Regions from separate parts of the Ensifer sp. Root558 genome, predicted to be linked through region 2. Evidence: predicted binding sites of a transcription regulator. Region 2 holds the regulator's gene; each other region holds the start of a gene.
The links. The regulator PhoB, encoded in region 2, activates phosphate uptake and scavenging genes when phosphate is short. The targets are predictions, from matches to a motif close to TGTCATNNANCTGTCAT.
Positions count from the first base shown of each region.

Region 1: the regulator PhoB is predicted to act here: its motif matches at 1,792-1,808, upstream of ASD63_RS03740 (LTA synthase family protein).
Region 3: the regulator PhoB is predicted to act here: its motif matches at 979-995, upstream of ASD63_RS06050 (DUF1045 domain-containing protein).

Region 1 covers NZ_LMGC01000001.1:749,560-753,005, forward strand. The annotation lists gene ASD63_RS03740 (LTA synthase family protein) at 1-1,757, opposite strand, end outside; gene ASD63_RS03745 (NAD+ synthase) at 2,026-3,446, shown strand, end outside.
Region 2 covers NZ_LMGC01000012.1:457,721-461,166, reverse strand. The annotation lists gene ASD63_RS15585 (aspartate aminotransferase family protein) at 1-712, opposite strand, end outside; gene ASD63_RS15580 (GcrA family cell cycle regulator) at 1,134-1,655, shown strand; gene phoB (phosphate regulon transcriptional regulator PhoB) at 1,725-2,408, opposite strand; gene phoU (phosphate signaling complex protein PhoU) at 2,611-3,324, opposite strand; gene pstB (phosphate ABC transporter ATP-binding protein PstB) at 3,375-3,446, opposite strand, start outside.
Region 3 covers NZ_LMGC01000002.1:19,506-22,951, forward strand. The annotation lists gene ASD63_RS06040 (FAD-binding oxidoreductase) at 1-420, shown strand, start outside; gene ASD63_RS06045 (PRC-barrel domain-containing protein) at 479-868, opposite strand; gene ASD63_RS06050 (DUF1045 domain-containing protein) at 1,094-1,897, shown strand; gene ASD63_RS06055 (NUDIX domain-containing protein) at 1,894-2,355, opposite strand; gene puuE (allantoinase PuuE) at 2,549-3,446, shown strand, end outside.

The sequences.
Region 1 (3,446 bases), on a different contig from region 2:
AGCATGTAGCGGTCGACAACGCGGTACTGGTCATACACCTTGCCGAGGAAGCCGGTGTAGTAGGGATGCTCGTAACCGGACTGCTTGAGGATCTGGTAGGAGAGGAAGGCCGGGCTGATGGTGCCGACGTTCTTCTTCGGGCCAGTCTTGTTCGACCAGACGACGAGCGGCGTTTCATGCTGCGCCTTCATCTGCTCCTTCGAACCTTTGCGCTCCGCCGTCACACCCTTCATGAAACCGGTGCTGGTATAGACGGTGTTAAGCGGCGGCAGATGGTCGCCAAAAAGCACGATAACCGTTTCGCGATCGCGGTTCTTGGCCCAGTCCATCAGCTTCTTCAGGCTGTCGTCAGCCTCCTTGATGCCCTGCGCGTAGGTGGCAAGCACCTGGCGGTCGGCCTCGGGCAGGTCGCCTTCGACCTTGATGGTGTTGTTGGCGTAGCGGTTGGCCTCATAGGGGCCATGGCCCTGGAGTGTGACGGCGAAGAAGAAGAACGGGTCGTCCATCGCGTCGGCCTGGCGGATGATCTCGTTGGTCAGCGAGTCGTCCGAGGCGAAGATCCCGCGCTTCTGCATCGGCGGCATGTTCTCTTCCGACTTGAACATGTCGAAGCCGAATGCCTTGTAGACGGCGGTGCGGTTCCAGAACCAGCTCTGGAACGGATGGATGGCGCGCGAGACGTAACCTTCGCCACGGAAGAAGGTGGCAAGCGACGGGATCGGATTGCGGATGTACTGCTGGTACGGGATGCTGCCGTAGGGCAGGAACGCGTTCGAGAAGCCGGTCAGCGCCTCGAACTCGACATTGGCGGTCATGCCGCCGAACTCCGGCGAGAAGACGTTGCCCGACTGCATTTCGCGGATCGTCGGCATCGGATCGGGCGACAGCTTGACGTTCGGCAGGCGGGTCGGATCCCAGAAGGATTCGCTCATCAGCACGATGACGTCGGGCTTGCCGCGGTGCGAGGTGCCGGCGGGAAGCGGCTTCACCGGAATGCGGTCGATCGCGTCGGCCATGTAGCCGGCGGGCGCGCTGACATTGGCCATCGGCAGGTTGATCGCAAAGGCGAGCGCAAAGCCGTTGTGCTTATAGTTCTCGGTCTGGTCCCACATGATCGGGATGACCTTCAGGCGATCACGGATCCAGGAGAACTGGTTGTAATCCATGATGTTCCAGAAGGCGACGAGCAGCGGCAGCGCGAAGGCGAGGCGGGCGACACGCTCGCGGGTCGTCAGCTTCGGGAAGGTCCGCCAGGCAAAGCGCAACAGGAGGGCGATGGCGACGACGGTGGCAACCAGGCCGACCGCGATGCCGACCGCCGTCCACGGACGGTCCTTTACCAGCACGGGCATCAGCTCCATGATCTGGCGGCCGAACAGGAAGTCGGTCGGATAGAGCGGATCGGACAGGAACACCTGCTTCTGCTGGCAGATGACGGCCGGCAGAAGTGCCAGCGGCGCGATCACCACGGCGGACTTGTGCTCGCGGCCGAAAATACCGTCGACAGCGAGCAGAATGAGAAAGAATATGCCGATGGTCGTCAGCGCCGGGCGCGTCGGGTCGAGGACATAGGATAGGGTATCGGTCAGCGACTGACGGACGATCAGTTCAACGGCGAAGACAAGGGCAGTTGCAACGAACAGGGAGAACAGGGCGCTGCGCGTGGAAGCGAGCGTCTTGGCGTGCCGTGCGGCGAAGCCGGGTCGATCGGCATAGACACGTGAGCCTCGCGCGACAGCGGAATCGATACTGGCCAACATATTCTCCAATTTCATAAATGCGTCGTGTAACTGTCATACGCCCGTCATTTTGAACAGGGGATGAATGGTTTCTTAACGGGAATGGAGGGTGGCTTTTCGTGGCGTGAAGCCGCACGAACGGCCCAGTATAAGGACCGGGAAAAACAGAAGTTTTCGGTTTTTTTCGCGTGGCTGCGATTGGCTGTGGGTATTTTTCCGCAGATTGCGCTAAAGAACATTGCGAAAGTCAGATGCAATCGTTCAGGACAGACCGACAGGCCCGCTCATGACCGCCCATAAAAACGCCCCCTCGCTCCTTCGTATCGCCGTAGCCCAGCTCAATCCGACCGTGGGCGACATCGCCGGAAACCTGGCCAAGGCGCGTGAGGCGCGCGCCGATGCGGCGCGACAGGGCGCCGATCTCCTGCTTTTGACGGAGCTGTTCATTTCGGGCTATCCGCCGGAAGACCTTGTTCTGAAGCCGGCCTTTCTCAAGGCCTGCCTCCAGGCCGTCGAAAAGCTGGCCGCCGAGACGGCCGATGGCGGCCCGGGCGTCATCATCGGCTTCCCGCGCCTGTCGAAGACCGGCCGACATAACGCCGTGGCAGTACTCGACGATGGCAAGGTGATCGCGATCCGCGACAAGGTCGATCTGCCGAACTATGGCGAGTTCGACGAGAAGCGCGTCTTCGATCCGGGCGAGATGCCGGGACCGGTCAATTTCCGCGGTGTGCGCATCGGCATTCCGATCTGCGAGGACATCTGGGGCGATCTCGGCGTCTGCGAGACGCTGGCCGAAAGCGGTGCTGAAATCCTGCTGTCGCCGAATGGTTCGCCCTATTATCGCGGCAAGGTCGACGTGCGCCATCAGGTCGTGCTGAAGCAGGTGATCGAGACCGGCCTGCCGATGATCTATGCCAACCAGCTCGGCGGCCAGGACGAATTGGTCTTCGACGGCGCCAGCTTCGCCTTCAACACCGACAAGTCGCTCGCCTTCCAGATGAGCCAGTTCGAAGAGGCTATCTCGATCGTGGAGTGGAAGAAGGGCGAGAGCGGCTGGCATTGCGAGCACGGCCTGAAGTCGCGCCTGCCGGAGCGGGAGGAGGCGGATTACCGCGCCTGCATGCTCGGCTTCCGCGACTATGTGAACAAGAACGGCTTCAAGAATGTCGTGCTTGGCCTCTCCGGCGGTATCGATTCCGCCATTTGCGCAGCGCTCGCCGTCGATGCGCTCGGCGAGGAGCGGGTGCGCACGGTCATGCTGCCCTACCGCTACACCTCGCAGGAATCGCTGAAGGACGCCAAGGAATGCGCCGAGGCCCTCGGCTGCCGTTACGACATCGTGCCGATCTCCGAGCCGGTCGAAGGGTTCCTCAGCGCACTCTCCGATACGTTCGAAGGCACGGAATCAGGCATCACCGAGGAGAACCTGCAGAGCCGCACCCGCGGCACGATCCTGATGGCGATCTCCAACAAGTTCGGCTCGATGGTTGTGACCACGGGCAACAAGTCGGAGATGTCGGTCGGCTATGCCACGCTCTATGGCGACATGAACGGCGGCTTCAACCCGATCAAGGACCTCTACAAGATGCAGGTCTATGCCATCTCGAGCTGGCGCAATACCACGGTTCCTCCGGGCGCGCTTGGTCCTTCCGGCATCGTCATTCCGCAGAACATTATCGACAAGGCGCCTTCGGCCGAGCTTCG
Region 2 (3,446 bases):
GACGGATATCCGCCCATTCATGGGCAAACAGCTTGCCGGTACGGCCGACGCCGGTCTGGACCTCGTCGAGGATCAAAAGCAGGCCGAACTCGTCGCAGAGCGCGCGCAGTTCCTGCATGAATTCCTTGGTCGCCGGACGGATGCCGCCCTCGCCCTGGATCGGCTCGATCAGGATCGCTGCGGTTTCCTCGGTGATCGCATTCTTGACCGCGGCGATGTCGCCGAACGGAACCTGGTAGAAGCCCGGCGCCTTCGGCCCGAAACCTTCGATGTATTTCTGCTGACCACCGGCGGCGATCGTCGCGATCGTGCGGCCGTGGAAGGCGCCTTCGAAGGTGATGACGTGGAACTTCTCCGGGTGGCCCTTGGAGAAGTGGTAACGCCGTGCCGTCTTGATGGCGCATTCCAGCGCTTCCGCGCCCGAATTGGTGAAGAAGACCTTGTCGGCAAAGGTCACCGCCGTCAGCCGGCGGCCGAGGCTTTCCTGGCCCGCAATTTCATAAAGGTTGGACAGGTGCCAGACCTTGTCGGCCTGCGCCTTCAGCGCTTCGACCAGGTGCGGGTGCGCGTGGCCGAGCGAGTTCACGGCAACGCCGGCACCGAAATCGAGATAACGCGTGCCGTCTTCGGCGATCAGCCAGGCGCCCTCTCCTCGCTCGAAACGCAACGGCGCGCGCATGTAGGTATCATAAAGCGGCGTGGTTGCAGTCATGCGAGGCTCTCCTTCACTCCAGATCGACATCGATCCCGCGCCTCACGCGGGCCGATAAAAATCAAAAATGCCGCCTTTCGGCGGCGCAGGCACTATTCCCATTTCGCGCTGCAATGTCAACAAAACCAAGCCTTGCAGCGCAACATCAAGGGTCGATTCCTGGCAGCAGAAAAATCGTCCGGGAGGGCTTGCAAAAATGCAACGCTGGCCGAGCAAGTTGGGGAAAACTACGAAATCGATTCGGCCTGATTCCCGGGACTCTTGCCACAGAGTCCAGCGGTCAGTACGTTAACATTCAATTACTAGACGCATGCGGCGGACCTAGTCACCAAAAGAGTTATCGCGTTTGCAACCCCGGGGTTTAGCCGGGGTGCGGTGAGGGATTCTGCCATCCCCAACGCTGAGAACGGAGAGTGCAGAAATGAACTGGACTGACGAGCGGGTGGAGAAACTGAAGAAGCTTTGGTCCGAGGGCCTGAGCGCAAGCCAGATCGCGGCACAGCTCGGCGGCGTCAGCCGTAACGCTGTCATCGGCAAGGTTCACCGCCTGAGCCTGCCAGGTCGCGCCAAGGCCGGCGGCAGCACCACGACGGCAGCCCGTCCGAAGCGCCCGACTTCGGCACCGCGCGCACCGAACTACGCTTCGCGCGTTTCGACCCGCCCGGTTGCACGCGCGGCCGGCGCTGTCGTTCTCAAGGAAGAAATCGAAGTCGATCTCGTTGCCGAGCAGGATTTCAGCACCCGCACCGACGTTGTCGTGCCGATGTCGCGCCGCCTCGAGCTGACCCAGCTCACCGAGCGCACCTGCAAGTGGCCGATCGGCGACCCGCTGAAGGAAGAGTTTCACTTCTGCGGCAACGATTCCCCGGAAGCCTCGCCTTACTGCACCTTCCATGCTCGGCTGGCCTACCAGCCGTCGGGGGAGCGCCGCAGGGCTCGCTAAGAAGCTGGACCGCATTGATAAAGGAAGGGGCCGATCGGCCCCTTTTTTTGTTGGCGACTTTCAGACCGCTCAGCTTTCGAGCGAATAGCCGGCGCCGCGAACGGTGCGGATGACGTCGGGCATGTTCGAGAAGTTCAGAGCCTTGCGCAGACGACCGACATGCACGTCGACGGTGCGCTCGTCGACATAGATGTCATGCCCCCAGACGCCATCCAGAAGCTGCGAGCGAGAGAAGACGCGGCCCGGCGAGGACATGAGGAACTCCAGAAGACGGAACTCGGTCGGGCCGAGGCGCACTTCGCGGCTGCGGCGATGAACGCGGTGGGTCTCGCGGTCGAGTTCGATGTCGCCGCAGCGAAGCAGCGTCGAGAGCACCTCGGGCTTTGCCCGGCGCAGCATCGCCTTGACGCGCGCCATCAGCTCCGGCGTCGAGAAGGGCTTGACCACGTAGTCGTCGGCACCCGTCGCCAGACCCCGGACGCGCTCGCTTTCCTCGCCTCGCGCCGTCAGCATGATGATCGGCAGACGTTCGGTCTCCGGACGCTGGCGCAGCCGACGGCAAAGTTCAATGCCGGAAACACCGGGCAGCATCCAGTCGAGGATAAGCAGGTCGGGCAGCCGCTCCTGAAGCCGGATCTCCGCCTCGTCGCCCCGCAGGATCGTATCGACGTCGAAGCCCTCGGCTTCCAGATTGTAACGCAGCAGAACGCTCAGCGCCTCTTCGTCTTCGACTACGGCGATTTTTGGCAACATCAGGTAACGTCTCCTTACCGCGGGCGGCCTTTGGGCTCATCGGCCCGGCCGGCGCTCAGACACTCTAAATCTGGAGCACATCCGCCGTTTTCAAAGGCGGGGCGAAAACCGCATGCTTCAGATACAGGAATTCGGGGCCGCGACCGAAGCCGCGACCGGATCAGATTTCAAAGGGCATGCATGCTTACGGCGCGCTTGGCGCTCAGTCGTTGACCGAGCCCAGCGTCGACGTGGTGTCATCCTTCGGACGCTCGCCTTCCGGCTGAGCACCCGTCGCCATGTAATAGATCGTCTCAGCGATATTGGTCGCGTGGTCGCCGATGCGCTCGATGTTCTTGGCGCAGAACAGAAGATGCGTGCAGGGCGTGATGTTGCGCGGATCTTCCATCATGTAGGTCAAGAGCTCACGGAACAGCGAGGTGTAGATCGCGTCGATCTCTTCGTCACGCTCGCGGATGCTGTTGGCCTTTTCCGGCGAGCGCGAGGCGTAGACGTCGAGCACTTCCTTGAGCTGGACGAGAGCGAGCTCTGCCAGATGCTCGAGGCCACGGGCGAGCTTGCGCGGAATGCCGGAGCCGGCGACCGCGATCACGCGCTTGGCGGTGTTCTTGCCGAGGTCGCCGACGCGTTCCAGATCGGAGGCGATGCGGATCGACCCCATGATCTCACGCAGGTCGGCGGCGACCGGCTGACGCTTGGCGATCGTGACGATCGCCTTCTCACCGATCTGGCGCTCGGCGTCGTCGAGGACGGTGTCGTCCGAGATCACCTTCTGTGCGAGAGCCAGATCGGAGTTGACCAGCGCGCGAACGGACTCGGCGACCATCTGTTCGGCGAGGCCGCCCATCTCCGAGATGCGGCGCGTCAGGTACTTCAGTTCTTCGTCATAGGCGGACATGATATGCATGGACATGATCGTCGATCCTTACGGGCGCTTTGCAGTTACTGTTGCAGCCTTATGCGGCCTCAGCCGAAGCGGCCCATGATGTAATCCTGGGTGCGCTGGTCATCCGGATTGGTGAACATCTTGTCGGTGTC
Region 3 (3,446 bases), on a different contig from region 2:
GATCCGGCGCTTCCGGTGATCTTTGCCGACGGCGTCTACATTATTGCCCATGACGACGGCCATGTGGCGGTCGGCAGCACCAGCGAAAACAGTTTTGCCGATCCCCTGTCGACGGACGAGCAGCTGGATGAGCTGCTTCGGCGCGCCGTAGCGCTCGCGCCGCGCCTGGCGGGTGCCGAGGTGGTGGAGCGATGGGCAGGGTTGCGCCCGAAAGCGACGGGGCGCGAGCCGATGGCAGGCCGGCATCCGGACCATCCGAACGTCTCGGTCCTGACCGGCGGGTTCAAGGTGAGCTTCGGCATCGCACACCGCCTGGCGCGTTTCGTCGTCGAAGAGATCGCCGGTTCTCCGGCGATCGATATTCCCGATTCTTTCTTCTGCCGGAATCACATAGCCGCACTTCGCGAGAAACATCTTTAGGGCCGGACATGCGAAGGGCCCCGCCCGCGGCGGGACCCGAAAGATCGAAAGTCAGGCATTACATCCAGTAGGGCGGCACGCCGTAGTAGTCGTAGACACGGCGTCCGTTTTCCGCGTTCCAGTCGTATTCTTCGGTGCCGTGATATTTCGGCGCGTTTTCGACCTGATCGCGAGTCACATCAGTGCGATAGCCGCCGAGCTTCTCGTCATAGGTCAGCTTTGCCCAAGGCAATGGATAGTGGTCTTCGCCGAGGCCGAGAAAACCGCCGAAGCCGAGCACCGCATAGGCGACGCGCCCGCTGCGCTTCTCGATGATCACGCGCTCGATCGAGCCGATGTGTTTGTCGTCGGGGCCATAGACCCTCGTGCCTTCAACCTTGTCGCTTGCGATCAGGTCGTGGGTCTCCTTGATCCGGGCGTCCTGAAGGTTCGCATTGTGATAGGTCACGCTTCTTCTCCATCCTTGTTTTCCTACCTTTTAGGAACGGGCGATGGGCCGGATGGTTCCGAAAAACGAGGGGTGACGTTCGCACCGCTGCCGCGCTCATCCCCGGCCGACTTCGTCAATCTGTCACGCAAATCACCTAAGACGCGGCCATTGGACAAGTCGGGGTGAGGGCGGAAAACCGCAGCTATTGCTCATCCTGCGCTGACGGATACCCGGAGCCAGCCGATGCGCTATGCCATTTGTTTTACGCCGCCGATGGCCGACCCGCTTTCCGCGACCGCTGCAAGCTGGCTGGGGCGCAATGTCTATTCCGGGGAACCTGCCGAGTTGCCGTCGGTCGCGGGCTTGAGCGCCGCGGATGTCGCCTATCACACGGCGGTTCCGCGACGCTTCGGCTTTCATGCGGTGATGATGTCGCCGTTCCGCCTGCATCCGGACATGACGGAACCGAAGCTTCTGAAGGCGCTGATGCATTTTGCCGGCGCCCAGACTCCGTTCGAAATCGATCGCCTGGAGGTCGCCCGCATCGGCCGATGCTTCGGGCTGATGCCGCAGGTGCCGAGCACGGCCATGCATCTGCTTGCGGCCAACGTCATCCAGGAGTTCGACGCCTTCCGCGCGCCGCTCAGCGAAGACGAGATCGAGCGCTCCGATCCGGACCGGCTGACCGCCCCACAGTTCTCCAACCTGCACCGTTGGGGCGATCCGCATGTGATGGACGAATACCGTTTCCACATGATGCTGACCGGTCCGCTTGCGCCAGACGCGATGCGGCGGCTCGAGGCGCCGCTCCGTGACCTGTTCGAGCCCTGCCTATCAAAACCGCTTTCGATCGGCAGCCTTGCGCTGTTTGTCGAGCAGGAGACGGGCGCACCCATGCGGGTGCATTCACAGCACCCGCTCGGCAAGATCTCGACGAACACGCGCGCAGAGCGGGCGAAGCGGGCCGCCGCCGACCCATCGCTGGCGCCGCAAGGCGCGGTCCGGCCGCTGCCGCTGATCGTCGCTGCGCTGATGGCGCAGCGCTAATCGGAAACGGACGCGGGCGAAGCTGCAAAGAGCAGCGCTTTCGGATAGGGCAGGCCGAGGTCCGGCATGTCCGCCGGCGCGAAGTAGCGCAGCGACTTCGTTTCGCCATCGGTGATCGGCTGCTGGGAACCGACGATCCGGCATCGATAGAGGGTAACCACATATTCGACGTGGTCGCCGTTCGGGTAGGTGTAGCGAAACGCTTCTCCGCCGAAGACGCCCAGTATCCGCTCGACCGAGACCGGATAGCCGGTTTCCTCCATGACCTCGCGGATGACCGCATCGACAGGCGTCTCGCCCGGCTCGATCGCGCCGGCCGGCAGGCTCCAGCCTTCGCCACTTGCTTTCTCCTGCAAGAGGACCCGGCCATCGGAATCGACAATGACGGCCGCCACTGACGGGCAGAGAAGCAGGCCGGGACCGACTTTTTCGCGGAGCGCTTGAATGTAGGATTTCATCTCGATGAGGGCCGTTGTCCTTGCCGATCCATTCAACGCTGTTTCGAAAAATCTCTCAACCTCGGGCTCAGCCGAATTTTTCTGGTAATTTCCGTCAGGGCCGTGGCGCTGCCGCTGCCCTGCCTCACGTCATTTCGGTATCGACAATCCGGTCGGCGGTGATACCGTTCCTAAAAATTCGAAGGGTGATTTGATGTCTGAGACTAAGTATCCGCGCGACCTCGTTGGCTACGGCCGCAATCCGCCGAAGGCAAACTGGCCGGGCGATGCGCGCATCGCCGTGCAGTTCGTGCTGAACTACGAAGAGGGCGGCGAAAGCTGCATTCTCGATGGCGACCCAGCGTCCGAGTGCCTGCTGTCGGAAATTGTCGGCGCGCAGCCCTGGGCTGGCCAGCGTAACCTCAACATGGAATCGATCTACGAATACGGTGCCCGTTCCGGCTTCTGGCGGCTGTGGCGCATGTTCACCAGCCGCAACGTCCCGCTGACCGTCTATGGCGTGACGCAGGCCATGGCGCGCAATCCGGAAGCCGTCGCTGCCATGAAGGAAGCCGGCTGGGAAATCGCCAGCCACGGTCTGCGCTGGCTGGAATACAAGGACGTGCCGGAAGAGGTCGAACGCGAGCATATCCGCGAGGTCGTCCGCCTGCACACGGAGCTCACCGGCGAGCGGCCGCTCGGCATCTACCAGGGCAAGCCTTCGGCCAATACGCTGAAGCTGGTGCTGGAGGAAGGCGGGTTCCTTTACTCCTGCGACAGCTACGCCGACGAACTGCCCTACTGGGTGCCGGGTCTTTCGGCCGACAAGCCGCACCTGATCATTCCCTATACGCTTGATGCCAACGACATGCGCTTTGCGACGCCGCAGGGCTTTAACAGCGGCGACCAGTTCTTCAGCTACCTCAAGGACACATTTGACGTGCTCTACGAGGAAGGTCGCCAGGGCGACGCCAAGATGATGAATATCGGCCTTCACTGCCGTCTCGTCGGCCGCCCGGGCCGCGCTGCTGCGCTCGCTCGCTTCATCGACTACGTCATGTCGCACGACAAGGTCTGGGTGCCGCGTCGCATTGACATCGCCAACCATTGGT